2 regions of the Dietzia sp. 111N12-1 genome follow, and region 2 is predicted to be linked to the other one. Evidence: predicted binding sites of a transcription regulator. Region 2 holds the regulator's gene; the other holds the start of a gene.
What was found. The regulator LexA, encoded in region 2, represses DNA repair genes until DNA is damaged. The targets are predictions, from matches to a motif close to CGAACANNTGTTCG.
Positions count from the first base shown of each region.

Region 1 (14,609 bases), on a different contig from region 2:
CGCAGGGGCGCGGTGAGCGGGTGGTCGAGCACGGTCCGCAGCGTGGCGGTAGCGGCGACCCGCAGTCCGCCGTCGGGCAGCGGTTCGACGTCGGGCCAGCGCAGGTCGAGCAGGTCCACGAGCGCGGTGAGCGGGGTGGTCTCCCCCGGCGGGGCCGCGGCGCCGGCCGGGTGCAGGTGCGCCTCCCCGTGCAGGGCGGTTCCGCCGGCCAGGGCCGTGGCGCCGGCGAGCAGGGCCGCGTGCGCCTCGCCCCGGCTGCGCGGTCGGTGGAGTGCGGTGACGCTGACCAGGTCCACCGCCCTCACCCCGCCCGGGCCAGCAGCCGCCGGCGGGCGGCCACCACGTCGCGGGCCACGGCGTCGGTGTCGACGGTGAGCACGCGCCCGTTTGCCACCACCCGGCGGCCCTGCACCCACACCCCGGCCATCGGCGGGCGGGACCCCAGGACGAGCGCGGCCACCGGGTCGTCGATCCCCGCGTGGGCCGGGGTGTCCAGGCGCCACAACGCGACATCGGCCTGGTATCCGACGGCCAGCCGCCCGATCTCACCCTCCCGCCCGAGCGCGCGGGCACCGTCCACGGTGGCCATCCGCAGCGCCGTCCGCACGTCCATCGCCCGGGGCCCGCGGGTGGCGCGGGCGAGCAGGAGCGCGGTGTGCATCTCTTCCCACAGCACGCCCGACTCGTTGCTCGCCGAGCCGTCCACGCCCAGCCCCACCGGGATCCCCGCGGCGAGCATGTCCGGGACGCGGGCGATGCCGGCGCCCAGGCGGCCGTTGGAGACGGGGCAGTGCGCGGCCGCCATCCCGCCGGCGGCCATCGCGGCGATCGCCGGGTCGTCGAGGTGCACGGTGTGGGCGAACCATACGTCCGGGCCCACCCAGCCCACCGACTCCATGTACTCCATCGGCGTGCTGCCGAAGCGTTCGCGGCAGAATTCCTCTTCGTCGTCGGTCTCGGCCAGATGGGTGTGCAGGCGCACGCCCCGCTCGCGGGCGAGCTCGGCGCTGGTGCGCAGCAGGTCGCCGGTCACGGAGAACGGTGAGCACGGCGCCACGGCGATGCGGCACATCGAGTCGGGGCCCGCGTCGTGGAAGCGGTCGATCACGTCGGCGGTGCCGGCGAGGATCGCGTCGATACCCTCGACCACGGAGTCCGGCGGCAGCCCGCCCGAGCTGCGGCCCAGATCCATCGACCCGCGGCTGGGGTGGAAGCGCAGCCCCACCGTCGCGGCCGCGTCGATCTCAGCGGCGAACACGTCCCCGGCGTCGGCGGGCACCACGTAGTGGTGGTCCGTGGTGGTGGTGCAGCCGCCCAGGGCCAGGTGCGCGAGCCCACCGAGGGCGGCGGTGCGGACGTCGTCGGCGTCGATGCCCGCCCACACCGGGTACGAGGCGGTGAGCCACTCGAAGAGCGTCGCGTCGGCCGCGAGCCCCCGGGTGAGCCACTGGTACAGGTGGTGATGGGTGTTGATCAGGCCCGGGGTGGCCAGACAACCCGTGCCGTCGACACGTTCCGCGCCGTCCGGAACGAGCGCCGGATCGCACGGCCCCTCCCCCACCGCGGTGATCCGGCCGCCTTCGAGCAGCACGTGGCCGGCGGTGTACTCGGCGCCGACGCAGTCCCCGTCCCCACCCCCGGCCCCGGCCCCGGCCCCGCCCATGGTCGCGACCGCGCAGTTCTCGATGAGCACCGCCGCGGCTCCGGAGGTCATGCCCGCACCAGGCCCGGCGTGAACGCCGGGGTGAACCCCCGCGCCCGGGCCGAGCGGATCATGCGCTCGGTGAGCTGGGCGTCGGCCTCGTCGGCGAGCGGGTGCAGGCTGCGCGCACCCTCCGCGACAAGGCGTCCGCCCACGTAGACGCGGGTGAGGTTGCGCAGCGAGCACGCCAGGACGTACGTGGCGACGGGGTCCCAGATCGGTCCGGTCGCAGGCCTGGTGGGGTCGACGACGACGAGGTCCGCGTGCTTTCCCACCTCCACGCTGCCCACCCGGTCGGACAGGCCGAGGGCTTCCGCGGCCCCCAGGGTGTGCATGTGCAGGACCTCGCGGGCGGCCAGCACCGCGGCGTCGGAGTGGACGGCGCGCTGGGTGTACAGGCCGATCCGCATGTTCTGGAACGGGTCGGACACGTCGGTGCAGGACTGGTCGTCCAGGCCCATCCCCACGCGGATGCCCGCGTCCCGGTACCGGGTGATGTCGGCGATGCCCGAGCCCAGCCGGCCGTTGGAGGTGGCCTGCCAGATCACGGCGGAGTCGGTCTCCGCGACCCGGCGGACCATGTGGTCGGTGGGGTGGACGAAGTGGCCGAACGCGAAGTCGGGGCCCAGGACCCCGGCGCGGTCGTACCAGTCGAACTTGGCCCGCTGTACCTCGAGGTGCTCGGCGGTCTCGACGAAGTGCGCCTGGTTGCCCACGCCGTGGGTGGCCATGGCGTGGCGTTCACGCTCGGCGGTGACCGGCGACGACGACCACTGCACCGACCCGAACACCGACCCGCCCAGGTCCAGCTCGCGGGGAACGGTGCGCAGTCGGTGCTCGGTGACGTGGGCGAACGCGTCGAAGCACTCGGCCTCGGGCAGCTGCTCGTCGTCGAGGCGGGTGGAGGTGACGCAGCGGAGCCCGGAGTCGGCCTGGGCGTCGATCTGCCGGGTGACGAAGTCGATGTCGTGGACCCGCTCGGCGACCAGGGTCGAGGAGGCGTGGTCGAACACCGCCACGACCCGGCTCTGGGTGAAGTTGTAGGCGCTGGTCACACCGTTGCGCAGGAAGTCCAGGCAGCCGGCGAGGGTGAACCAGTACAGGTCCTCGGCCTCCGCCCCGACCATCATCTCGCCCAGCGTCGACACCCAGCCGTAGAGCGTGTCGTCGGGGGCGGTGCCGCGCATCCCGGCGGTGAACAGGTGGCTGTGCGCGGAGACGAACCCGGGGGCGAGGATGGCGCCGCCGAGGTCGTGGACTTCGCCCGGCAGGCCGAGCGGCGGGTCGCCGGGGCCGAGTCCGGCGATGATGCCGGCCTCGTCCACGTGGACCCAGCCGTGGAACCAGGCGGGCGCGGCCGGGTCCGCGGACACGGGCAGGACCAACGCGTCGGTGAAGGTGATCATGGGTTCTCTCGTTCTCTAGTGTGTCAGCCCGGAAGTTCCTCGGCCCGCCACCGCTGCCCGTCCGTCACGAAGCGGCGCCGATGGGAGGGCTCGTCGCGTCCGGTGGCCCAGAAGGTCACGGACCCGGGCCGCAGTCGCATGCCCAGCCACGTCTCGGGCGGCTGCGCCGGCGACGTGCCGAACCGCTCCACCGCCGCGGCCCACACTCGGCGTCTGCCCGGCGGGGCGAGTTCCGCCGTCGCTTGGTCGTTGGTCCAGGCCAGGAGCTTGAGGTACTCGCTGCGGGAGTGATAGCTCGCCAGGTGCTCGTCCCGATCGGTCGGCTCGGCCACCCCGGTGACCGTGAGTTGCCGCGTCCGGTCGGCGGACACCACGACCAGCGTCGCGCGCGGGTCGGTGGCCAGGTCCAGGGCCTTCTGGGACCGCGAATCAGTGTGGAACGTGGGCCCGTCGGTGGTGGCCCCGGAGACCAGCAGGTGCCGACAGTGCGGGGTCCCGTCCGGGCCGACCGTGGCCAGGACCCCCAGCGGCGGGTCCGCCGGGTCGATCGACAACCACGCGACCATCGCCTGCAGCGGGTCATCGGCGGGGCCGGGCATGGTGACCACGGGCATCTCGACGGCGGTCACAGTGCACCTCCCGTCACGGTGGCCGCGGCGGTGACGGTGGCCGCGGCGGACACCCCGCGCGCCGGGTCGAACTCGGCGATCTCGGCCAGCGCCCCGGCCACGGCGTCCACGTGATCGGCCACCAACCGCCGCCCGGTCTCGGGGTCGGCCCCGGTGGGGTCTCCGATCACCCCGGTGTCGGACAGGTCGTCGGCCAGCCAGCCGAACCTCACGGGGCCGGTGAACCCGATGTGCTGACACTCCGCGATCCCGGCCGGGACCCTCGCCTCGGCCGCCGACATGTCGACGAGCTCGGGGTGCAGGTGCAGCATCATTGACGTCTCCGCCCACCCGGCGTGGATTCCCATGCCCAGCTCGGTGGGACCCGGGACCGCACGCCCGGCGTAGAGGAAAGTGCGCAGCCCGAAGCGGCGGCGCAGTTCGCGCAGCGCCACCTCGAGCAGCGCCGAGTTGCCGCCGTGGCAGTTGACGAACAGCACCCGGGTGAACCCGCTGGCCCGCAGTGCCGAGCCGAGCTCGACCACCTCGCGCATCAGCGTCTCCCCGGAGATCCACAGCGCCCCGGTGAGGTTGGCGTGTTCGTCGCTCTTCGTATATCCCAGCGCCGGCATGAGCCAGGCGTCGACGCCCGCCTCCGCCGCGGCGGCCACCGCGTGGGCGGCCACGTGCTCGGCCACCAGGAGGTCGGTGGCCAGCGGCAGATGCGGACCGTGGGGTTCGATCGCCCCGGCCGGGATGACGGCGACGGGGTCACCGGATCCGACCCGGCCCGCCTCGACGGTCGTGAGTTCGGCGTAGCGCCGCTGCGGCCCGATCACGCCTCCCACCGCCCGGGGTTGAGCAGGCCGAACGGGTCGGTGCGGCCCGCCAGCGCGCGGACGGCCTCGGTGCCGTGGTCCACGCGGTACTGGTGCGGCGAGTGCACGCGCACCCCCAGCTCCTCCAGCTCAGGCACACCCGCGTACGCGGCCTCCGGCGAGATGTAATGACCGTTGAGCATCCCGAACATGCGCCCGTGTCCCGCCTCCAGGTGCAGGGTCCCGCCCGGGTAGACGGCCTCCACCTCGTCGAGGCGTTCCACCAGGGCGTCACCCTGGCACTCCATGTGGAACCAGGTGTCCGGCTCGGCCTTCTGCAGCCAGTGGGTGGGGTGGTTGTAGGACAGGGTCGAGACCTTGATCGTCTCGTTGACGCCCGTGCGGACCGCCTCGACCACTCCCCCTGCGGCGTCGATGATCGCCCGGACCTCGTCCACCGCGGCGGCGTCGACGATCGCCCGCAGGCTCGCCCGGCCGGCGGGGATGGCCTCGTCGGCGGGCAGGCACGAGGAGACGTGGGCGCCGTCCGCCGAGCACAGGCGCGGCGCGGGCTCGACGAGGTGGACCCGCCGTACCGCGGCGAACGCGTCGTGGTGGTCGTCGAAACTGGCGTACACGCACCGCCAGTCCTGCAGCGGTTCGATCCGCACCGTGGCGCGCACGATGATCCCGGCGACCCCGTAGGTGTGGACGAACGGCTGGGCGTCGGCACCCTCCAGGTGCACGATCTCGGCGTCCTCGTGGGCGAAGACCACGTCGAGCGCCTCGACGAACCCCTGGTGGTTGCGGCCGTGCACGATCGTGCCGGTGCCCGCCGACCCGCCGGCGAGGAACCCGCCGAGGGTCGACTGCACGGTGGACGGGTACATCCACAGCTGACTGCCGTGGTGGGAGGCCAGCCGCTTCTCGAGGGTCAGCATGCGGACCCCGGCCTCGGCGGTGACCACGCCCGCCTCCGTGTCCACGTGGTCGACGCCTCGCAGCGCGGTCAGGTCCAGGACCAGCCCGCCGTGCAGCGGGACCACCTGGCCGTAGTTACCGGTGCCCTTGCCCCGGGAGGTGATGGGCACCCGTCGGCGGACGGCCGCGCGGACCACGGCGGGCACCTGCTCCACGTCCGTCGGCCGGCACACCACCTCGGGCCGGCCGATCGGCCACTGCGCCCGCAGGATCGGGCTGAGGTAGGACCCGTCCACCGATGCCTTGTCCAGGGAGCGGTCGTCGGTGTGCACGGCATCGGGACCGAGCAGGTCGAGCAGGTCGTCGACCAGGCCGGCGACGTCTGCGGTTGATCCGGGCGATCCGGTGGGCGGGGTGGGTGTGGCGGGCGCGGTGGAGGTCGCGGTCACGAGGGGCTCCGATCGGGTGCGGGACGGGGGCGGCGGGAACTGAACGGGTGAACCGGGCAGCGGAGCCGGATCAGTTCAACCCGATGGCCGGGTCGATGAACTGGTTGGTGGCGACGGTCTCGGGCGAGACGTCTTCGGCGATCGCGACGTCGGCGGCCTCGTAGACGCCCTTGACCTTGGCCACCATGTCGGCGAGGCGCTCGTCGTCGAAGTCACCGATCGTGGCGTTGGGTCCGTTGCCCACCAGTTCGCGCTCGAGCATGGCCTCGACGGCGAAGTCGGCCAGCTCAGCGCTGTAGACCCAGCCGGTGTTGAACTGCTCGACGGCGTCCACGATCACGGCGTTGGTGCGGGCCGGGTCCTCGAAGTACTCGACCTCGGCCTGCTGCAGTACGGGCACCAGCTTCTCCAGGCACGCCGCACTGTCCTCGAGCTCGGCGCTGCGCACGGCCATCATCGACTTGTAGATCGGGTAGCCCAGGTCGTGGAGCAGCTGGTACTTCACCGGCTTGCCCCATTCGGCGACCTCGTTCTCGTAGATGAACGGCTCGGCGCTGGCGAAGCCCTGCTGGGCGACCGCACCGCCGGAGGCGACGAAGTTCGAGGGCGAACCGTCGTAGCTGCCGTCGACCTGGGCGGGGTCGAGGATGCCCTCGCCGAGGAGGTAGTCCATGTAGGCGTTGCCCTCAAAGTACAGGACCCGCGTGTTCTCGTCCTTGAGGTCGCTGACGGTCTCGACGTCGGGGTAGGTCTCGGGGTCCCACATGATCATCTGCGGGTTGATGTCCAGCGGTGCGAAGACGCCGATGGTGGGGTTGTTCAGCGAGTTCTGGACCGCCTGGTCGGCGTCCACGTAGCCGAGCATGATGTCGGTGTCCTGGTACATCTGCGCGGTGACCTGCTGGAACCCGATCGCGGGGCCGCCGGCCCGGATCTCGACGTCCACACCGGTGTACTCACCGGAGGCGAACAGCGGCCCGGAGACCGACTTGGCGCCGGCGTCGATGGTCGGCTCCGGTCCGAGGAGTTCGTAGACGTGACCGTGTTCGGCCTCGGGGTTCCAGTCCGTCTGGACCACGACCTTCTCGGGGCACACCTCGCTGAGGTCGACCGCGCCGATCTCGCCGGTGTACCCGGAGGAGGCCTCCGCGGACTCGGAGCCGCCGCAGGCGGTGAGCGTGACGGCGCCGAGCGTGCAGAGCGCGGCCACGGAGACGGCGGTACGGGGGGCGGTGGTGCGTCGCATGGGAACTCCTGGGTGTGGGTGACGGAACGACGAGATGGAAGCGAGTGCGGTATTGATGTGATCAATAAAGAAGAGTGAACCGCTGCCGTGTTTCAGTGGTGTTGCGGGTTCGGTCGGGAGTCGTTACGGCTGGTCGCCGGGGGTTACGACTAGCGGTCGGCGTCCGGGTTGTACCAGCGCCCCACGACCCGACGGGACAGCAAGCCGAAGAACAGGAACACGGCCACGCCGAGCAGGGAGGCCAGGATGATCGAGGCGAACAGTTCCGGCGACTGCAGGCGAGCGCGGAAGGTGTCGATGAGGATGCCGATGCCCGGGTCGCCCTGCTTGAAGAAGAAGTCGCCGACGATCGCACCGACCACCGACAGTCCGGCGGCCACGCGCAGGCCCTCGAACAGGGCGGGCAGCGCCGCCGGGGCCTCGAGTTTGCGCAGCACCGTCAGGCGCCCGGCGTGATGGAGCGTGAACAGCCGGCGCAGGCCCGGGTCCACGGATTTGAGGCCGAACAGCGTGTTGGACACGATCGGGAACAGTGCGATCAGCACGCACACGAACACGCGGGCGGTGAACCCGAAGCCGAACCAGAAGCCGATCAGCGGCACCAGCGCGAGGATCGGGATGCACTGCAGCACCACCGCGTAGGGGAACAGCGAGCGCTCGGCCCACTTCTCCTGGCTCATGATGATCGCCCACACGACGCCGATCACGAACGCGATCGCCAACCCCGTCAGCGCGACGGTCGCGGTCCGGCCGAGCGCCTCGAGCATGCCCGAGACGCTGGGCCCGAACAGCCCGTCGGTGACCACCACGTGCGGCGCCGGAAGCAGGAACCGCCGCGACGGCTCGAGCACCCCGTAGCTCACGAAGTACCACAGGCCCAGCACTGCGGCCAGGACTGCCAACGGGCCGCCGTAGCGGACCACGGGACCGTCCGCGGACAGTCGGAACCGACTGCGGGTCGGCGCGCTCGGCGGAGCGGCAGCGCCGGACCCGGCGGGATCGCCGGCGGGGGCCGACCCGGCCGGTTCGGCCACGGGGCCCGGGCCCACGTCCGCGGTGGTGACCTTGTCGTCGTCGTCGCTCTTCACGGTCGAGCGGGCGGTGGTTCCGTTCATCAGTGTGCCTCCTCGAGTGCCTGGGAAACCTCGCCGACGAGGTTCATGTAGTCCGCCGTGTAGCGGATGTCGGGGTCGCGCTCCGGGCCGAACGGCACGTCCACCGAGTGGACGATGCGCCCCGGCCGACCGGACATCACCACCACGCGGGTGGACAGGTACACCGCCTCCGCGACCGAGTGGGTGACGAACAGTCCGGCGAACCGCTTGGCCGCGAACAGCCCCAGCAACTCGTCGCCGAGTCGTTGCCGGGTGATCTCGTCGAGCGCGCCGAACGGCTCGTCGAACAGGAACAACTCCGGGTCCAGGGTCAGCGAGCGGGCCAGCGAGACGCGCATCTTCATACCCCCGGAGAGCTCCTGGGGCAGGGACTTCTCGAACCCGGCCAGGCCCACCAGCTCGATCGCGGCGGCCGCACGGTCACGACGTTCGGTGCGGCCGACCCCGTCGAGCTCGGCTAGCATCTCCACGTTCTGCGCGACCGTCCGCCACGGCAGCAGGGTGGCGTCCTGGAAGACGTAGCCGATGCGGTCGGTGCCGGTCTGCATGTAACCGTCGGTGTGGGTGGCGAGCCCGGACGCGAGGCTGAGCAGCGTGGACTTACCGCAGCCGGACGGCCCCACCACGCTGACGAACTCGCCCGCGCGGATCCGCAGGTCCACGCCGTCGAGCGCGCGCGTACCGTTGGGGTAGGTCACGCCGACGCCCGAGAATCCCAGGATCTCTGCGCCGGGTCGGGCGGTCTCCGCCGCCCGGGTGTCGGTGGGTGTGGTCATCGGGACTCCTCGAAGGTTGGGGTGGGTTGGTGGGCATCGCACGGAGCGGCGCGGGCCAGCGGGTCGTCGGGCGGCGTGTCGGAGGGCGGCGTGCCCCCGGGGTCGACGACGACGAGGACCTCCCTCGCCGCCACCACGCAGCCCGCCCGCAGCACGATCCGGTCGGGTGGCGCGTCGGCGATCACGTCGTCGAGCCCGCCCGCTCGGACCAGCAGCAGATCGGCCCGGAGGCCGGGCGAGGGGCCGGCGGGCGGCAGACCCATGACCTCGCGGGCACCGCCCGTGACGAGCTGCCACGCGGTGTCCATGTCGAGGTGGGCGGCCACGATCAGCAGCATCGCCGTCTCGGTGGCGTCGGAGCGGCCGACCGGGTTGAACGGGTCGCGCACGTTGTCGGCGCCGGCGGCGACTGTCACGTCGGTCTCGAGCAGGGCCCGCACCGGGGGCAGGCCGCGCGGGACCGAGGTGCAGCCGGCTCGGCCCTGCAGGTACAGGTTGGTGATCGGCAGGGTCACCACCCCGACGTCCGCCCTGCTCAGCGCGCCGGCGGCGCGGGATTGGCCCGCCCCGTCGAGCGAGCCGATGCGGCAGCAGTGCCCGGCAGTGCGGATCTGCCCCGCCGGCCAGGTCGCGACGCGGTCGGTGAACACCTCGAGCATGGCGTGGTCGCCGTCGAGGAACTCGTCCACGTGCAGGTCTATGCCGGTGCCCAGCTCTTCGGCGAGGTCCACCAGTCGGTTTGTCTCGGCGACCGGGTCGGTCGAGATGTGTGGGGCCCCGCCGATGAGGTCGGCACCGGCCGCGATCGCGGCGCGGGCCCGGTCCGACGGGTCGACCTCGTTGACCATCACCGAGATCTGCAGGTCCATCACGCCGGCGAGCTCGTCGCGGACGCGGACGAGAGCGCGGACGCCGCGCAGCGGGTCGTGGTCGTCGTGCAGGTCCACGTGGCTGCGCACCGCGGTCGTCCCGTTGGCCACGAGCTTGCGCGCTGCGGCGAGGGCGCGGGCGTGGATCTCGTCCTCGTCGACCGTCGCGGCGTAGGCCCGCCACGCGTCGATCGCCGCCCCCAGGTCGCAGCCCGGCGGCCGCGTGGCGCCCCAGCTCAGGGCCTTGTCGAGGTGGGCGTGCGGCTCCGCGGGCGCGGTGAGCACCATGTAGCCGCGGGCGTCGATCACCGATTCGCCCCCGGTAGGACCACCGCGCGTCGGGGTGGTCCCCGCATCCGTCACGGCCACGACCACCCCGTCGACGATGTCCACGTCGACCACCCGGCCGCCCTGCAGCCGGGCCCCCGCGATCCGGTCCACGTGCCGCGGCGCGACTCGCTCGGCCCCGGCTCCGCGCTGTGCATCGCGCTGTGCCGCTCGTCGTGGTTCCATCGTTCCCCTCCTCTGCCGACTCGTGCGTTCCCCGCCGACCCTCCGACTCGGCCCCTCTCGGCAGCCCGGGCTTTCTGATCGGGTGCGGCACTTGTGCATCCGACCCCGGAGCGGGATAGTGACCCCGGGTATTGATCGGATCAATAATGATGAGTGTGGTGGCCCCGTGTTTCGGCGGCATTACCCCGCTGTTCCGGCGCGGTTCCGGTGTCCGCCGATTCCGCGCCAACGCGACTACCTGCACGAATACCGACCCCGGCAGACCGCGTCCCACCAGATCCCGCCCCGCCAGACCCCAACCCGCCCCAACCCGCCCCGACCCGCCCCGACCGCAAGGGAGGCCCCATGACCACCGCACGAGGCGACTCGCTGGACCGTCTCGGCGCGCGCATCCGGCACCACCGCCGCCAACTCGGACTGACGCTCGTCGAGGTGGCCGACCAGGCCGGGATCTCGCAGCCCTTCCTCAGTCAGATCGAGCGCGGTAAGGCGGCGCCCAGCATGTCCACGCTCGAGGGTCTCGCCCACGCCCTCGGCACCACCCAGGCCCACCTCCTCGACGCGGTCACCGCCGGCGGGGCCTCCGACACCGGCGGACCCGGAGACTCCGGCCGGGACCCGGCCCATTCCGACCGGGTCGACGTCCAGCGCTCCACCGAGGGCGCCACCCTGACCCGTGCGGAGGGCACGGTCGGCGGTCACACCCGACTCCTGCCCGGAGGCCCGGGGGGCACGCAGTTCCTCGAGTTCGTGGAGACCAACCACGTCCCGGGCCGGTTCTTCGAACACCCCGGCCAGGAATGGCTCTACATCACCCGGGGCACCGTCCTGCTCGAGGTCGGCGATTCGCTCACCCGACTCGAGGCGGGCGACGTCGCGAGGTACAACGGCACCCTCCCCCACCGGTGGTACGTCCCCGACGGCGGCGAGGCGTGCCTCATCGTCGCCCGACCGGGTTGACCGCGACCGGGCCGCCCGACCTGCGCCTGACCAGCACGACCACCACGACCACCCGCCTCAGCTGCCCTGGGACATCCCCGCCCCGGCGCCCTCCCTCGCGCGCCGACCTGGGGCGCCCTGCGGGGGCCGAGCAGGGCACCCCAGGTCAGAGCACCCAAGACCGTGCGCCGCCCACGGCGCCACACCCTTCACCGAACCAAAACCCGGACCCGGACCCACCACTCCCCCGAGACCGCCCGCACCACGCATGCCCTCTACCTGCGGTGCCCTGCGGAGGGTGCGCAGGGCACCGCAGGTCAGCGGGCGCCGCGGTGATTAGCGACGACGACGAGGCCGGGCATCTCCTCCGTAATGAGATGACACTCGCTCGCGTGTTCGATCCAGTCTCCCTGCCCGCAATGTCAGACCTAGAACATATGGTCGAACCATGACGAGCACCTCCAAGTCCGACGCCCATGATTCCGCCTCCCATGCTGCGATCGTCCCCGATGCCCCCGACCCGTTCGTGCCGCCTAAGGGGTTCACCACAGCGACGGGTCCCGCCGTCGACGTGATCGTCCCGGAGGCCTACGCCCGGTGGGATCCACATCAACAGCGCGGATATCTCGCCCAACGCCTGATCAACGCGGCCGAAGGACGCACCGTCGCCTTCGCCTACGATTGCGTCCGGGTCGCGGGACAGCGCGACCGCCACCGGGACCCGTGGGAGACCGCCGCCTCGATCGTCAGCGCCTCGATGGCGTTGTCCCGGCACGGCGCCTCGCGTCTGGTCACCACCGCGGTCGAGTTGACCGAGCGGCTCCCCCGTACCGCGGCCCTGCTCGCGACCGGATGGATCGGCATCCTCGCCGCCCACACGATCGCCGAGGAGACCGCGATGGTCTCCGATGAGCTCATGCCCGAACTCGACAGGCGGATCAGTGAGGCACTGGCTCCCACCAGGCGCCGCACACACCCGCCGAGACTCGGCCCGCTACGAAAGATGCTCACCAAGACCGTCTCGGCGTGCGACCCGGTCGGGGCCGACGCCAGGGCGAGGGAGGCGCGGCGGGACCAGGACGTCGAGATGGTGCCGCTGGCCGACGACAGGGCCCTCATCACAGCGCACCTCACCGCAGAGACCGCCGTGGAGATCGCCGACCGTATCGAGGCCCTCGCGCACACCGCCTCCGAGGACGACCCGCGTTCTCTCGGTGAGTTGCGTGCCGCGGGCCTACTGGCGCTGAGTCGCGGGTGGGCCTGCCTGCCCGACGTCGACGGCGAACACCCCGGTGACCCGGACGGACAGGCGACCGCTCGGCGGGTGACCATCTACGCCTACGACGACGGCAGTCCGGACAACCGTGGCCTCACGCTGGCCGGCTACGGGCCGATCACCGGTCACACCGCCGACCAGCTGGAGCGCAGCGCTCGTCGCCGGATCGACTCACTGGCAGATCTCGCGGACCCCGACTGCTACGCGGCCCGGCGGTACACGCCCTCCGAGGCGTTGGCACGCTTCTGCAAGGGCCGCGACGGCACCTGTGTCTTCCCCGGGTGCCACACGCCGGCCGAGAAGACCGACCTCGACCACATCATCCCGTTCGACCATGACAACCCGGAGTGCGGCGGGCACACCACGTCCGATGATCTCGGCTCCCTCTGCCGCTTCCACCACCGACTCAAGACCGAGGGAATCTGGGCTTACTACCGGGACATCGACGGAACCTACGTCTGGCTCCACGGCCCCAATCACCCGGAGGCGGATCCGGGAACGCGCATCACGACGGCCCCCGGTGGACCGCTGGCCGCGCTCGCCCCGCCGCGGCATCCGGAGTCCAGCCGACGGCAGCAGAACGCGGCCGAAGCCGGCAGGACCGGCAGCGGCTCACCGGCGTCGAGGAGGCGCCCCCACCTGCGTCACCGCCGCGCGGCGGAGCGCAGCAGACTGCGGGCCCAGGCGCACCATCGTCAACAGGAACCCCGGTCAGGGCGCCCGCCGCGCTCGGCTCCCCCGCAGGATGACCGGCCCCAGCAGGACCAGCCGCGGTCCTCGGCGTTCGATGATGAGTCGCCGTTCTGATGGCGGGGCCGTCAGTAGCGGGGTCTCGTCGGGTACCAGCCGTCGTCGGGGCGGTGCGGGCCGATCGACCGGACCTCGCGGAACTCGAAGCCCGCGAAGTCGTCCGCGAGGCGGTCCCAGTTCTCGCGAGTGATCGCGGTGGTGACCGCCCCCGCGATGCGACCGACACCTCCGTAGATGCCGGACAGCTGGTTTCCGGTGACGCCCATGGACGTGCGCGCGCCGGTCGAGAAGTGGTGCAGCCTGGTCACCCAGGGCGCGGAGCCCGGTCGGCGTTCGGTGAACTCGAAACCCGGTCCGAGGTAGGGGTTGCGTCCTGCCGGGTGGCCGGCGGCGAAGTCGTGCACGTCGGCCCACAGGGCGATGTCGTCGACGAACTCCGCGAGCTCCGGGCGCAGTCGCAGGTCGACCTCGTACCCGGTCGCGGCGATCACCACATCGGCGTGGAACCGGCCGGCGGGGGTGACGATGGCGAGCTCGGTCCCGCCCGCGCCGTCGTCGACCACCGCGACCGAGTCCCAGGCACAGCCTGTGCGCAGCGCGAAGTCGGGATGGGCGAAGCACCGCCACACCGTGTGCTGGGTCGGCGGCTGCGGCAAGCCCCCGCTGAGGAGGGTGAAGTCCCACTTCGCGCGATCGTCGAGGTCGTAGAAGCGTTCCTGCATGCCGGGGAACTCCATCCACCGCAGCGGGTTGGAGTCCGGGACGGTGTCCCGCCGCATGAACACCTCCGCTCGCGCGGCGCCGTGGTCGAGCGCGGTGGCGGCGTTGTCGAACCCGGAGGCTCCGCCGCCCAGGACGGCGACCCGCCGGCCGCGCAGGGCCTCGAAGTCGATCGGGTCCTCGGTGTGGAACCAGCGCTCGCGCGGCAGCGCACGGACCATCTCCGGCACTCGCTGTCCGCCGCCGCCGCTGAGGCCGAGGGCGAACACGATCCGCCGGGCGGTCACGGTCTGGGTGGTGGCCCCGTCGGCGGCGGCCACCTCCACGACGAACGGGCCATCCGCCGTGGCGGGTCGGTGCACGGCGGTCACCCGCGTCTCGTGGCGGACCTCGATCCCCGCTGCCTCGCGATACCAGCGCAGGTAGTCGTTCCAGTCCAGGCGCGGAACGAGGTCGATCTCCTGCCACGCCTGCTCGCCGTAGACCGCCTCGAACCAGCGG
Region 1 covers NZ_LSSV01000022.1:43,382-57,990, forward strand. The annotation lists gene AYO52_RS04035 (FAD binding domain-containing protein) at 1-296, opposite strand, end outside; gene AYO52_RS04040 (8-oxoguanine deaminase) at 302-1,714, opposite strand; gene AYO52_RS04045 (amidohydrolase family protein) at 1,711-3,108, opposite strand; gene AYO52_RS04050 (pyridoxamine 5'-phosphate oxidase family protein) at 3,132-3,737, opposite strand; gene AYO52_RS04055 (creatininase family protein) at 3,734-4,564, opposite strand; gene AYO52_RS04060 (FAD-binding oxidoreductase) at 4,552-5,904, opposite strand; gene AYO52_RS04065 (nitrate ABC transporter substrate-binding protein) at 5,975-7,150, opposite strand; gene AYO52_RS04070 (ABC transporter permease) at 7,300-8,265, opposite strand; gene AYO52_RS04075 (ABC transporter ATP-binding protein) at 8,265-9,041, opposite strand; gene AYO52_RS04080 (amidohydrolase family protein) at 9,038-10,423, opposite strand; gene AYO52_RS04085 (helix-turn-helix domain-containing protein) at 10,769-11,383, shown strand; gene AYO52_RS04090 (HNH endonuclease signature motif containing protein) at 11,811-13,445, shown strand; gene AYO52_RS04095 (SidA/IucD/PvdA family monooxygenase) at 13,457-14,609, opposite strand, start outside.
Region 1: the regulator LexA is predicted to act here: its motif matches at 11,793-11,806, upstream of AYO52_RS04090 (HNH endonuclease signature motif containing protein).

Region 2 (14,609 bases):
TCGGGCGGCCTGGTCTCGACGGCATCGATTCTGCGCGGTCGCCCGGTCCAGCAGCGGCTCGCGCTCACCCAGTACCCGCATGGCGGGATGGAATCCCTGGTCTCGGATGCGTCGCTCGCCGCGAGTGGGCGGATCATCGCCCGGCGTAAGGGCGCACCGGTTCTCACGGTCGCGGAGTTCCAGGATATCCAGGCCACTGCGAGGGCGGAGGTCCCCGGTGCGGTGGCGTCCGCGATCTCGGCGGCGGTTCCCGCGCTGATGGCCGCCCAGTCCGTGTCGGGCCGTCTGGCGGAGGTGCCGGCAGACGTCGCCGACGATGTCCGTCCCTCGCTGGACTTCCTCGTCGGGCGGGGATTCCTCGCCCGCCATCCCTCGGATGTGCTTCCACATCTGGAGCGACATGTGCGGGCGGTCGGCCTCCGGTTGGACCTCGCGGAGAAGTCACCCGCCCGGCACGGCGAACTCACGGCGAAGTTGAACCGCTCCGAGTCGATCGTCGAGGAGGCGTGCGCCGCGCTGCGGCGGCGGCCGGGTGGCGCACGGGCGTGCCGCGACCTGCGGTGGATGCTCGCCGAGTACCGGGTGGGGCTGTTCGCGCAGTCACTGGGTACCGCCCGGCCGGTCTCGGCAGAGCGGATCGACAAGGCGGTGGCGTCTGCGCTCGCCCCGCGGTCGTCCCGATGATGCCGCGTGGTCAGCGGCTCGCGCGGCGCTCCCGGAGGGCGATGATCTCGCCTTCGAAGTCGTCGGCCGAGCTGAACTGCTTGTACACGGACGCGAACCGCAGGTAGGCGACCTCGTCCAGATCCTGCAGAGGGCCCAGGATGGCGAGCCCGATCTCGTGGGCGGGAACCTCGGACGCACCGCCGGATCGCACAGCGTCCTCGACCTGCTGGGCGAGGCGACGCAGAGCGTCCTCGTCAACCGATCGTCCCTGGCACGCGCGGCGGACACCGCGGACGACCTTGTCCCGACTGAACGCCTCGGTCACCCCGTTCCGCTTGAGAACCGTCAGCAGGGGCGTCTCCAGCGTCGTGAACCGGTGTCCACACCGGGGGCACTCCCGGCGACGCCGGATCGCCTGACCCTCGTCGACGGATCGTGAGTCGATTACCCGGGAGTCCTCGTGGTGGCATGTCGGGCAGTACATTCCCGTGGGGCCCTTCGTCGACCGGAGTTCACGCGTCCCGGATCGTGCCTGACGGAACGCGGGGGCGGTAGACCACCGCCCACGGTCCATTCTAGGAGGCCCGCTGCCCGGTCACGCGTAGGCGGGTCCACCGAGGAAGGCCACTGCGAGAAGCATGATCACGCCGAATGCGATCCCGCACGCCAGTAGCGCCCAGGCCGGCACGTCGTCGACGACCCCGGTGGACGCCGGGGCCTCGACATGGCACGCCCGCACACGGTCCGTGGAGACCGGGCGCACGAGCACGCGGCGACCCGGGGCGACCGACGTGACGGCGGCCGGGCGGGCGGTCACCCGCGGCCGGACGAGATTCTCCGCACGCGAGGACGTGACGGCGGGCCGGCTGCCCTCCGGTCGGGCCAGGGGGCGTCGCGGCGCACGGGTGGACCGCGCCGACACGTCACCGGGCCGGTCGAGGTGCGCGACCCGTCCACGATGGTCGTCGGGGCAGACCTCGGTCCACCGCGCGGCCGGACGTGGGTGGGACTGAAGCTCGACAACGGTCATGGTGGCTCCCTACTCGATACGGTGTGCGATCGTGATTCGCACACCTGTATGTGTTCCTCAGTACATCTGTTCGAATCCGAACTCCCCTAGAGTTGTATCACGCGACTCCGACACAGTCACGATCCACGGAGGAATTTCTTCGAACACGTGTGTGGCGCGCCGCAGCCCGTGGCACTAGGGTGTAGACAGATCACAGCGTCGAACATCCATTCGCCGAAGGGACCACACGAGATGCCGAAGCCCGATTTCGAGTCACTGACGGACCGACAGAAGAGCGTTCTGCTCCACATCCACGACACCGTCAAGGAGCGTGGCTATCCGCCGAGCATCCGCGAGATCGGGGACGCGGTCGGCTTGCAGTCCACGTCGTCGGTGGCGCATCAACTCCGCACGCTGGAGAAGAAGGGCTTCCTGACGCGGGATCCGCACAAGCCGCGGGCGGTCGATGTCCACGGTGTCCCGGGGCAGAAGTCACGGGGCCGTCGGTCACCTGCTCCGGAGCCCCAGCGTCCGGGCGGCGCGGTCGAACCCGTCTACGTCCCCGTGCTCGGCCGGATCGCGGCGGGCGGGCCCATCCTCGCGGAGCAAGCCGTCGAGGAGATCTTCCCCCTGCCGTCGGACCTCGTCGGATCAGGCGATCTGTTCATGCTCAAGGTCGTCGGCGAGTCGATGATCGACGCCGCCATCTGCGACGGCGACTACGTGGTGGTCAGGCGGCAGAACGTCGCGGACAACGGGGAGATCGTCGCCGCCATGATCGACGGGGAGGCGACGGTCAAGACCTTCCGGAACGACTCGAGCGGAGTCTGGTTGCTGCCCCACAATCCGTCGTTCAGCCCGATTCCGGGCGAGCACGCGACGATCCTCGGCAAGGTCGTGACAGTGTTCCGGAAACTCTGAGTCCCGGTTCGAACGACGCGCCGCCCGTCCCCGCAGGGGTCAGGCGGCGCCGTCATGTGGACCGCGGGCGGCGAACTCGTCCAGTTCGCCGGCCACGGACGCGGGCAGTCGGACCACCAGCCGGGTTCCGTCCTGGGTGTGTTCCTCCTCGACCACTGCGCCCTCGGCGTGGACCCGAGACACCACGTCCCCGCGGGAGTACGGGACGGACAGGGTCACCTCGGTGTCCCCCGAGGCGACGATCTGCGTGATTCGCTCGAGGAGTTCGTCGACACCCTGCCCGGTGACCGCCGAGACGAACACGGCGTCGGGCAGCGCGTGGTGCAACTCGGTGAGGACCACGGGATCCGCGGCGTCGATCTTGTTGATCACCAGGAGTTCCCGAGGCCGCTCCGCGTTCTGCTCCTCGACCACCTCGTTGATCACCTTGCGCACCGCCTCGATCTGGCGGAGCGGGAAGGCATCCGAACCATCCACGACGTGGAGGAGCAACTCGGAGTCGACGACCTCTTCCAGTGTGGACCTGAACGCCTCGACCAACTGGGTCGGCAGGTGTCGGACGAATCCCACGGTGTCCGTGAAGACGACTGCTCTGCCGTCAGGCAACTCGGCCTTGCGCGTCGTCGGGTCGAGTGTGGCGAACAGGGCGTTCTGAACCAGGACGCCGGCTCCGGTGATCCTGTTGAGCAGGCTCGACTTCCCGGCGTTCGTGTATCCGGCGATGGCGATGGACGGCACCGGAGTGGAACGCCGTCGGTGCCGTTTGGTGTCTCGGGCCTGCTTCATCCCCTTGATGTCCCGGCGCAGACGGGCCATCCGCTCGCGGATCCGACGCCGATCGGTCTCGATCTTGGTCTCACCCGGGCCACGGAGACCGACGCCGCCGTTGCTCCCGGCACGACCGCCCGCCTGGCGCGACAGCGACTCGCCCCACCCACGCAGACGGGGGAGCATGTACTCCATCTGGGCGAGGGTCACCTGGGCCTTGCCCTCACGGCTGGTGGCGTGCTGCGCGAAGATGTCGAGGATCAGCGCGGTACGGTCGATGACCTTCACGTTGACCGCCTTCTCCAGCGCGAGCAACTGTCCCGGGGTGAGTTCGCCGTCGCAGATGACGGTGTCCGCGCCGGTCGCGGCGATCACGTCCTTGAGGACGCTGACCTTGCCCGACCCGATGTATGTGGCGGCATCGGGCTTGTCGCGGCGCTGGATGAGCGCGTCGCACACTTCCGATCCCGCGGTCTCGGCGAGCTGGGCGAGCTCGTCCATCGCGGCGTCCGCCTGCGCGGCGGACCCTTCGGTCCAGACACCGACGAGCACGACCCGTTCGAGTCGGAGCTGGCGGTACTCGGCGTCGTTGACGTCCTGGAGTTCGGTGGAGAGTCCCGCCACCCGGCGCATCGAGGATCTCTCCTCGAGCTGGAAATCACCGATGGACGGATCGAGGTCGCGTGTCGGCCGGTCAGCGGCCGTGTGATCAGTAGTCATTCGGGTTCATCTTCTCACACCGGGCCCCCCGGTGTCCCGTGCGAGACGGTGTGCTACCGACCACGGTGGTAATGACCGCGGGCGACGAGTGTGGACGGCCCGGTGAGCGAGGACCCGGCCTCGGTGAGTGAGACCTCGACCTCGCCGCCGGGGACCACCACGACGACGTCGCCCGTCGCCTCCCCCGAGTCGGCCAGCGCGGCGACCGCGGTCGCGACGATTCCGGTTCCGCAGGACATGGTCTCCCCTGATCCCCGCTCGTGGACCCGCATCGAGACCCGACCGTCCACCATCGGGGTGGCGATCTCGACGTTGACGCCGTCGGGGAAGAAGTCCCGGTCGTACACCGGGGTCTCCTGCACCGGCAGCCCGGCGAGGTCCGCGGCGTCCAGATCGGGGACCACACAGGCGAGGTGCGGATTTCCCATGTCGAAGGCGAGTCCCGCGAAGGTCCGGCCACCGACCACCGCCGAGGACAGTCCGAGCAGACGCGGCTCCCCCATGTCCACCCGCACCACCGCGTCATCACCCGAGTGGGAGAGGACCTCGGCGGGGCGGGTCCCTGACCGCGTGCCCACCGGGATGGAGCCGGACTCCGCTCTCCCGGTCGCGACGAGGGCGTGGGCGAAGACCCGGACCCCGTTGCCGCACATCTCCGCGATGGAACCATCGGCGTTGCGGTAGTCCATGAACCAGTCCCCACCGTCCACGCCGGGCGGCAGGGTCGCGAGCACGCCCCGGTCGACGAGGGCTCCGGCGGTCGCGATTCTCAGGACTCCGTCGGCGCCGATTCCGGCACGCCGATCGCACAGTGCCCGTACGAGGTCCACGTCGAGGTCCAGGTCGGCCTGATCGTCCGGGAGGATCACGAAGTCGTTGAGGGTGCCGTGGCCCTTGAGGAAGGCGATACCGTCGGGCTGCGAGGCCTGGCGCGTCGAAGTCATGGCGAAATCGTACTCGCCGGCGGGGGCCGTTCCGCACTGTGGAAATGTCGGATGATGCCGGACGGTACGCCCACTAGAGTCGGCCTGGAGAACGGTCCCCTACCTCCAGGAGAGCATCGATGTCCGAACGCATCACTGTCGGCGGAATCCAGGTCGACGAGGTCCTGTACGACTTCGTCAACTCCCAGGCGATCCCGGGCACCGGGGTCGATCCCGACGCGTTCTGGGCGGGCGCCTCCGAGATCTTCACCGAACTGGCCCCCCGCAACCGCGAACTGCTCGACACCCGCGACCGGTTGCAGTCCCGGATCGACGCCTGGCACCACGAGAACCCGGCGCCGATCGACCCGGGCGCCTACAAGGCGTTCCTGCGGGAGATCGGGTACCTGGTGCCCGAGCCCGAGTCCGTCTCCGTCACGACCGAGAACGTCGACGCGGAGATCGCCACGGTCGCCGGCCCACAGCTCGTCGTGCCGGTCATGAACGCCCGGTTCGCGATCAACGCGGGTAACGCCCGCTGGGGTTCGCTCTACGACGCCCTCTACGGCACCGATGCGATCCCGGAGTCCGACGGCGCCGAGCAGGGCTCGGGATACAACAAAGTCCGCGGGGACAAGGTCATCGACTGGGCCCGTGAATTCCTCGACGACGCCGCACCGCTGGAGTCGGGCAGCCACGTGGGCTCCACGGCCTACGCCGTGGTCGACGGAGGCCTGCAGGTGACCGTGTCCGACGGGTCGACCGCCCGGTTGGCGGCCCCGGAGAAGTTCGTGGGCTACCTGGGCGAGCCCTCGAGCCCGTCCTCGGTCCTGCTGTGCAACAACGGTCTGCACATCGAGATCCAGATCGACCCGGACTCCCCCATCGGCTCGACCGACGGCGCCGGCGTCAAGGACGTCGTCCTGGAGTCCGCCGTCTCCACCATCATGGATTTCGAGGACTCGGTCGCCGCCGTCGACGCCGAGGACAAGACCCAGGGCTACAGCAACTGGCTGGGTCTCATGAAGGGAGACCTGTCCGAGGAGATCACCAAGGGCGACAAGACCCTCACCCGTGTCCTCAACGACGACCGGGTCTTCACCGCGCCCGATGGTTCGGGTGAAGTCCGTCTCCACGGCCGCTCGATGCTGTTCGTGCGCAACGTCGGCCACCTGATGACCAACCCGGCCGTGCTCGACGCCGACGGCAACGAGATGCCCGAGGGCATCCTCGACGCACTGGTCACCTCGCTCGCCGGCATGCACGGGATCGCCGAGGGCAACGAGCGCCGGAACAGCCGCCACGGGTCGATCTACATCGTGAAGCCCAAGCAGCACGGGCCGGAGGAGGTCGCGTTCACCACCGAGCTGTTCGGTCGTGTCGAGAAGCTCCTCGGGCTGCCCGAGAACACCCTCAAGGTGGGCATCATGGACGAGGAGCGTCGTACCTCGGTCAACCTCGCCGCCTGCATCGCCGAGGCCACCGAACGGGTCGTGTTCATCAACACCGGCTTCCTCGACCGGACCGGCGACGAGATCCACACCTCCATGGAGGCCGGGCCGATGATCCGCAAGGGCGAGATGAAGGGCGCCCGGTGGATGAACGCCTACGAGGACTTCAACGTCGACACGGGTCTGGCGTGCGGCCTGCGTGGCCGTGCCCAGATCGGCAAGGGCATGTGGGCCAAGACCGACCTCATGGCCGAGATGCTCGCCGAGAAGATCGGCCAGCCCGAGGCCGGCGCCAACACCGCGTGGGTGCCCTCGCCGACCGGCGCCACGCTGCACGCCACCCACTACCACCGGGTCAACGTCATGACCCGGCAGGAAGAGCTGCTCGCCGGGGGTGCCCGCGCGAGTGTCGACGACATCCTCACCGTCCCCCTGGCCCCGTCCACGGACTGGACGGACGAGGAGAAGAAGGAAGAGGTCGACAACTCCTGCCAGACCATCCTCGGCTACGTCGTGCGGTGGGTCGAGCAGGGCATCGGCGTCTCGAAGGTGCCGGATATCCACGACGTCAACCTCATGGAAGACCGCGCCACCCTGCGGATCTCCTCGCAGATGCTGGCCAACTGGATCCGTCACGACATCATCACCGCCGACGACGTCGAGGACTCGCTGCGCCGGATGGCCGAGATCGTCGACAAGCAGAACGCCGGCGACGACGCCTACCGGAACATGGCACCGGACTTCGACTCGTCCATCGCCTGGCAGGCGGCCCGGGAACTGATCCTCGAGGGCACCAAGCAGCCGTCGGGCTACACCGAGCCGATCCTGCATCGCCGTCGTCGCGAGTTCAAGGCCGCCAACGCGCGCTAGACCGGCGCCGGCCCACCCGCCGACCCGCAGAATCCGCCACGTCCGCCCGACTTCCGATCCCACGCCGGTGGGGCCGGTTCCGGGCGGGGGTGGCGGATTCTCCGCTCTCACGGCCGCGGGCGTCCTGCGCCCGGCCCGATGGCGTCCGGCGGGCGGGCGTGCTCGCCGGACGCGAGATCAGGGGACGAGCCCGGCCACGGCCGCACGCAGGATCGCGACGGCGGCGTCGCGGCGATCGCGCGTGAACCTGGCCTCGGGGCCGGATGCCGACACCGCGAAGGCGGCGTCCCCGGTACCCACCGCGATGGCGACGCAGCGGACGCCCTCCTCCTGCTCGGACTCATCGGTGGCGAACCCCGCCTGTCGCACCACCCGCAGCTCCTCGATCAATCTGTCGGGGTCGACGATGGTCGAGTCGGTGAAGCGGCGCATGCCCGCCCTGTCGAGCATCCTGCGGACCTCGTCGTCGTCGTCGCCCGCGACCAGGGCCTTGCCCACTGCGGTGCAGTGCACGTCCACCCGTCGTCCCACCTCGGTGAACATCCGCATCGAGTGTGGGGACGGCACCTGGGCGAGGTAGACCACCCCGTCGCCCTCCCGGACGGCCAGGTTGGCGGTCTCCCCGGTGCCCTCGACCACGGCGGTGAGCACCGGCACGGCCCAGGACGCGGTGGCGCGTCCGGCGACGTCGCCGATCCGCTGGAGACGCGGTCCCAGCAGATAGTCGCGGCCCGCGTCGCGCCGGAGGTGACCGCTCTCGGCGAGCGTCCCGCACAGCCGGTGGACGGTGGCGGCCGCCAGGCCCGTGTCGGAGACCAGGTCCCCGAGGCTCGCCCGGCCCCCGCGGATGCTCAGCGCGTCGAGTAGGTCGAAGGCGCGGTCGACGGACTGGACCCGCGAGCGCCCGGATCCGGGGCTGCTCACCGCCGGCCCTCCCCGAGGATCCCCAGCGCGGTCTCGAGCGGCCGGGGTGCGTCGGCGTCGCGTCCGTGGGTGTCGGTGTCGATCCACCGGATCCTGTGATCCCGGCCGAACCACGACCGCTGGCGCCGGACGTAGCGGCGGGTCCCGATCACCGTCCGTTCCTCGGCGCGGGCCGCCCCGGCGTCGTCGATCCGCTGCTGTGCATCCATCTCGTCGAGCACCTGGGCGTACCCGATCGCGCGTCGTGCGGTGACGCCCCGGAGCAGTCCGACTCCCACGAGCCGGCGGACCTCCGGGACGAGCCCGTCGGCGAACATCGCGGCCGTACGCGTCGTCAGCCTCTCGTCCAGTTCGGGCAGACCGCAGCGCAGGCCCAGCATGCGCGTGCCCCAGCGCGGCTCCCCGATCGTCGGTCGGGAGGCGGAGAAGGGCTTGCCGGTGAGTTCCACGACCTCCAGCGCGCGCACGGTGCGCCTGGGGTCGCTGGGGAGGATGGTCTGCGCGGCCTCGGGGTCCACCACGGCGAGTTCGGCGTGCAGGGCCTGCACCCCGATCTGTTCGAGGCGACGTTCGTAATGGGCCCGGACCTCCGGGTCCGTGTCCGGGATCGACCACCCGTCCACGAGCGCCTGGATGTACATCATCGACCCTCCGCACAGGATCGGCACGTGGCCGCGATCGCGGATCTCGCTGATCTCGCGTTCCGCCTCGGTACGGAAGTCCGCGACACTGGCGGTCTCGGTGACCTCCAGCACGTCGAGCCGATGGTGCGGGATCCCGCGCCGCTGAGCCGGCGCGAGCTTGGCGGTCCCGATGTCCATCCCGCGGTACTGCTGCATGGCGTCGCAGTTGACGATCTCACCGCCGAGTCGCTCGGCGAGGCCGAGGGCCAGCTCGGACTTCCCCGTCCCGGTCGGCCCCACCACGGCGACGGGGATACGCCCGGTCATGACGGTGCCCCGGGTTCGCCGGGAGTGGTGGCCGGCGCGTCGTCACCCACCGCGGCGTGCGCGGCCGCCACCGGTGGCCACCACGCGCTGTGATACCCCACCCCGAACGGCGCCCAGGACAGGGCCTCGACAGCCGTGCGGTCCGCGACGAGGTCCGCCAGGACGCGCCACGCGGGCCGGCTCCACCAGCCGATCTCGTCGGCGACCGGCTCTCCGGGGTCCGGGAGCTCGCCGGAGGCGCGCAACCACCGGGCGAGCCGCCCGTCGAGGGCGATACCGCGGGGATCCTCCGGTACGGGAGCACGCGGAGTGAGGGAGGCGGGGCCGTCGGCGACGACGACGACGAGGTCGTCCGACACCGGCGTGGGGACGGGCTGCGGTCCCCCGGTCACGCCGAAGAACCTCCTCGGGAGGTCGATACCCGCCAGGTCGAGCAGCCACCAGGCGATCAACGCCGGGTCGGGAACCGCCGCGTGCGTCGCCGGCGGGGCACCGGGCGGGCCCACGGGCACGTCGACCCCCCACCTGGAGAGCGAGGAGCGCATCTCCCCCAGGCTTCTGCCCGCGGGGTCGGTCCCCAGGACGACGACCCGTGCCGCGCCGCGTCCGGCCCGGCGGAGCATCTCGCATATCGAGGCCACACCGCCCTCGGTCTCGGCGACCGCAGAGCCGGACAGCTCCGGCACGAGGACCGGCGCTCCGGGGACCAGGACGACAGAGGGGCTCACACCCGGAAACCCTACTGACCGCCCCCGACGCCGCGGAACGGACCCGTCCGGGGATACCGCGGGGATACGGCGGGGATATGCCGGACACCCGGGCGGGGGTTGGTACACACTAGGAGGATGCCGTCTCCTCGAAACGGGGCGGCGAGGCGATGACCGGTGCGATCCCGGTGATGGTGCCGTGACACGCGGCAGAAGGAAACGAGGACGACATGACCGAGCAGTCACCCACCGCCCAGGGCGGATCGAGTTCGGGCGGATCGAGTTCGGGCGGAGCGACCCCGATCCCCGGTCCGAGGCCGGGTGCGCCATCCCCCGCCGCGCTGGCACGCAAGGTGGCACCGCGGCCGACCCCCGCGGGTACCCCAGGGGTCACGCGCGCCTCGGACCCGTCGCAGTGGGGTCGCGTCGACGAGTCGGGCGCGGTGTTCGTCCGGACCTCCAACGGTGAGCGTCAGGTCGGGTCGTGGCAGGCCGGTGCTCCCGAGGAGGGCCTCGCGCACTTCGGTCTGCGCTTCGATGACCTCGCCGCCGAGGTCGCTCTGCTCGAGACCCGTCTCGAGTCCCATCCGCAGGACGCCAGGAAGACCCGCGCCTCGGCGGAGACCCTGGCGGAACAGATCCCCACCGCCGCCGCCGTGGGCGATCTCGATTCTCTCTCCGCGCGTGTGGCTGCGGTGATCGAGCGTTCCGGCGAGGTCGAGGCCGTGTCGAAGCAGCGCAAGGACGAGCAGCGGGCGGCCGCGATCGCGCGGAAGGAGGCGTTGGCGGACGAGGCCGAGGAGATCGGGGCGTCGTCGACTCAGTGGAAGTCCGCCGGGGACCGTCTGCGCGAGATCCTCGAGGAGTGGAAGACGATCCGGGGTATCGACCGCAAGACGGACGACGCCCTGTGGAAGAGGTTCTCCAAGGCCCGGGAGGCGTTCAACCATCGCCGGGGCTCGCACTTCGCCGAACTGGACCGCAACCGCGCCTCGGTCAAGAAGGTCAAGGAGGACCTGGTGGAGAGGGCGGAGGCCCTGTCCGGGTCCACCGACTGGAACGACACGGCCACGGCGTTCCGTCGTCTCATGGACGAGTGGAAGGCCGCCGGCCGGGCCCCGCGGGATGCCGATGAGGCCCTGTGGAAGCGGTTCAAGGCGGCCCAAGACACGTTCTTCGACGCCCGCCACGCCGCCGCTGCGGAACGGGACGCCGAGTTCGAGACCAACGCCCAGGCCAAGGAGGCCCTGCTCTCCGAGTACGAGGGCCGGATCGATCCTACGGCCGACCTGGGCGCCGCCCGGTCCGCTCTCCGGCAGCTGCAGTCGCGGTGGGAGGAGATCGGCAAGGTCCCGCGCGAGCGGATGGGTCAGTTGGACGGGCGTATCCGGGCCCTGGAGAAGCGTGTCGCCGATGCGGCGGACACGGAGTGGCGTCGTACCGACCCGGAGGCCAAGGCCCGCGCCGGCCAGTTCTGGGACCGGGTCCATGACTTCGAGGAGCAGGCCGCGAAGGCGGAGGCTGCGGGCAAGAACAAGGACGCCGAGAGCGCACGGGCCCAGGCCGCGCAGTGGAAGGAGTGGGCGGAGGCAGCCGAGAAGGCGGTCGACACCCGCTGACGCGCCCCACCGGCGGACACCCGCCGACGCGCCCCACCTGCGGCCACCCGCCGACGGGCGACGAGAACCCGCAGACGAGAAGAGCCCGGCCCGTCACGACGGGGCCGGGCTCTTCTCGCGCCGGTCATCAGACGGCGCGCCGTCCGGGAGGTCGGTTCAGCGCCCGTCTCCGTGACGGGCGTTCTCCTCGAGCGTGATCTGCTCCGGGGTCCTCGCCCACAGCACACTCGCCAGCGTGATCACCAGAGCGAACACGATGATCTCACTGACGTAGAGGCCGATGCTGGGCCCGCCGAAGTCCTGCACGTCGGGATTGGGGCCGCGACCGGACTGGCGGAGCCAGATCGCCAGCACGCCGTACACGGCGGACACGCACGTCGCGCTCCAGGCGATCCCGGCGGCCCACCACTTCTGCGTCATGATCATCGCTGCCCCGAACGCGATGGTGCCCACGGAGTACAGCAGGACGAACAGATGGGACGGCAGGGTCGTGTACTGCTCACGCGCCACGTCGGTGAAGAACAGGACGTCGAGGCCCCGCACCCCCTCGCTGTGCGGCAAGGCCAGGGCCACGGCCAACAGCACGATGAGGACGGCGGACGCCAGGTAGGCCCGCCCGATCACGAGGGTGCGCCCGAGGACGCGGTCACGGTCCCGCATCTCCGATTCCGCGTTCCGGGTGACTTTCATGATCCCCGCGATCGGATCGGGGCGCTCGTCGGTGCTCACGTGGGGCATCCCTTCTCGGTGGTGACTGGGGCGCTGACGGTGTCGCGCCGGAGCGTGGGAAGCCCGAGCCCGACCCCGATGGGCGGGGTCTCGGGCTTGTGGCCCGCCTCGTGACGATCGCCGGCCCGGGTTGCTCGGTGGCTGAGCACCCCGTCATCGGCGAGCAGGTGGTGCGGGGCCGCGGCGGTGACCCGGGTGGTCACCACATCTCCCGGACGCACCCGGTCGGCGTGGTCGCCGATGGGGGCGAAGTGTACGAGCCGACCGTCGCGGGCCCGGCCCGTCATCCGGGCGGTGGCCGCGTCCTTGCGGCCCTCGTCGGCGGTCACGAGGAGCTCGACGACGCGCCCGACCTGCTTCTGGTTCTCCTCGAGCGTGATGCGCTCCTGGAGCTCGATCAGCCGCTCGTAGCGTTCCTGGACCACGGCCTTGGGGATCTGGTCCTCCATGGTGGCCGCGGGGGTCCCCGGGCGGGGCGAGTACTGGAAGGTGAACGCGCTGGAGAACCGCGCCTTCTCGACCACGTCGAGGGTGGCCTGGAAGTCCTCCTCGGTCTCCCCGGGGAACCCGACGATGATGTCGGTGGTGATGGCCGCGTGCGGCATGGCCGCGCGGACGCGCTCGATGATCCCGAGGAAGCGCTCGGACCGGTAGGAGCGTCGCATGGCGCGCAGGACGCGGTCGGACCCGGACTGCAGCGGCATGTGCAGTTGCGGGCAGACGGTCGGTGTGGAGGCCATGGCGTCGATCACGTCGTCGGTGAACTCCGCCGGGTGCGGCGAGGTAAAGCGGATCCGTTCGATCCCCTCGACCCGGCCGGCCGCCCGCAGCAGTGAGGCGAAGGCGCCCTTATCGGAGGGCTCGTCGGGGTCGTGGAAGGACCGCCCGTACGCGTTGACGTTCTGGCCGAGCAGCGTGACCTCGAGTACGCCCTCGTCGGCGAGCGCCTGCACCTCGGCCAGGACCTCGCCGGGCCGACGATCGACCTCCTTGCCGCGCAGGGACGGAACGATGCAGAACGTGCAGGTGTTGTTGCATCCCACGGACACCGAGACCCACCCGGCGTATGAGGATTCGCGGGTGGCCGGCAGGGTCGACGGGAAATGCTGCAGGGAGTCGGCGATCTCCACCTCGGCCCGCTCGTTGTGGCGGGAGCGGTCGAGGAGCGTCGGCAGGTGTCCGAGGTTGTGGGTGCCGAACACGACGTCGACCCACGGTGCGCGGGAGACGACGACGTCCTTGTCCTTCTGCGCGAGGCACCCCCCGACGGCGATCTGCAGGCGGGGGTTCGCGTCCTTCCACGGCCGCAGGTGACCGAGGGTGCCGTAGAGCCGGTTGTCGGCGTTCTCCCGGACCGCGCAGGTGTTGAACACGACCAGATCGGGAAGGTGACCTCCGGCCGGGTCGGCGTCGCCCTCGAAGGGCACGTACCCCGCGGCGTCGAGGACCCCGGCGAGACGCTCGGAGTCATGGACGTTCATCTGACATCCGAAGGTGCGAACCTGGTAGGTCCGGCGGGCGTCGCCCTCGGCATGCGCTTCCTGCGCCGCCGCCTGCAGGTCGGTCACGAGAGTATCCACGCAGGCCAGGGTACTCAGGGCGATGCGTGGGCCGCCAATTCGGCGTCCACGACTTTCACCGCCAACCCCGTCGGATAACCCCGCCGGGCCAGGAAGGCGATGAGCCTGCGCCGCTCGCCCTGCACGTCCGGCCCGGACAGTGCGGCGCGCGGCCGGCGATCCAGCCGACCGCGTACCAGTTCGGCGGCCTGCCGACGGTCATCCGACTCGTCGATCTCGCCGACAGCCCGGGCGATGTGCGCCTCCGCCACGCCCTTGTCCCGCAGCTCGCGCTCGAGGGCGCCGCGCGAACGGCCACGGCGTCTCCTACGGCCACGTACCCACTCCTCGGCGAAGTCGGCATCGTCGACCAGTCCCCACGCCCTGACCCTGCCGAGCGCCTCGTCGACAGCCTCCGCGGCGTACTCCTTGTCGAGCAGCCGCTCGCGCAACTCGTGCTCACTGCGCGGCCGGTAGCGCAGTAGTCGGAGCGCGGCGTTCGCGGCCTCGTGCGCTTCGGGGGCCAGGGGCGGCAGGTCCGAGGACCCGGAGGGCCTGGCCTCCACTGCGGCGATCGCCGTACGGAGTTCCTCCGCCCCGGGCGCCCCGGCGCCGCGGGGCCCGCGGGTGTCCCTGCCCGACATCAGAACTCGACGGGCACCACGTCGATCGGCGCGTCCTCGTCGGACTCCGCCTCGATCTCGGCGATCTCCGCCCCCGCGCCGATATTGAGCTTGTCCAGGATCTTGCGCTCGATCTCGTCCCGCACCGACGGGTTCTCCTTGAGGTACCG
Region 2 covers NZ_LSSV01000049.1:102,969-117,577, reverse strand. The annotation lists gene hrpA (ATP-dependent RNA helicase HrpA) at 1-684, shown strand, start outside; gene nrdR (transcriptional regulator NrdR) at 695-1,150, opposite strand; gene AYO52_RS12440 (hypothetical protein) at 1,262-1,696, opposite strand; gene lexA (transcriptional repressor LexA) at 1,886-2,596, shown strand; gene hflX (GTPase HflX) at 2,636-4,084, opposite strand; gene dapF (diaminopimelate epimerase) at 4,138-5,028, opposite strand; gene AYO52_RS12420 (malate synthase G) at 5,148-7,328, shown strand; gene AYO52_RS12415 (IclR family transcriptional regulator) at 7,506-8,252, opposite strand; gene miaA (tRNA (adenosine(37)-N6)-dimethylallyltransferase MiaA) at 8,249-9,202, opposite strand; gene AYO52_RS12405 (hypothetical protein) at 9,199-9,930, opposite strand; gene AYO52_RS12400 (DUF349 domain-containing protein) at 10,140-11,528, shown strand; gene AYO52_RS12395 (hypothetical protein) at 11,685-12,266, opposite strand; gene miaB (tRNA (N6-isopentenyl adenosine(37)-C2)-methylthiotransferase MiaB) at 12,254-13,825, opposite strand; gene AYO52_RS12385 (regulatory protein RecX) at 13,852-14,460, opposite strand; gene recA (recombinase RecA) at 14,460-14,609, opposite strand, start outside.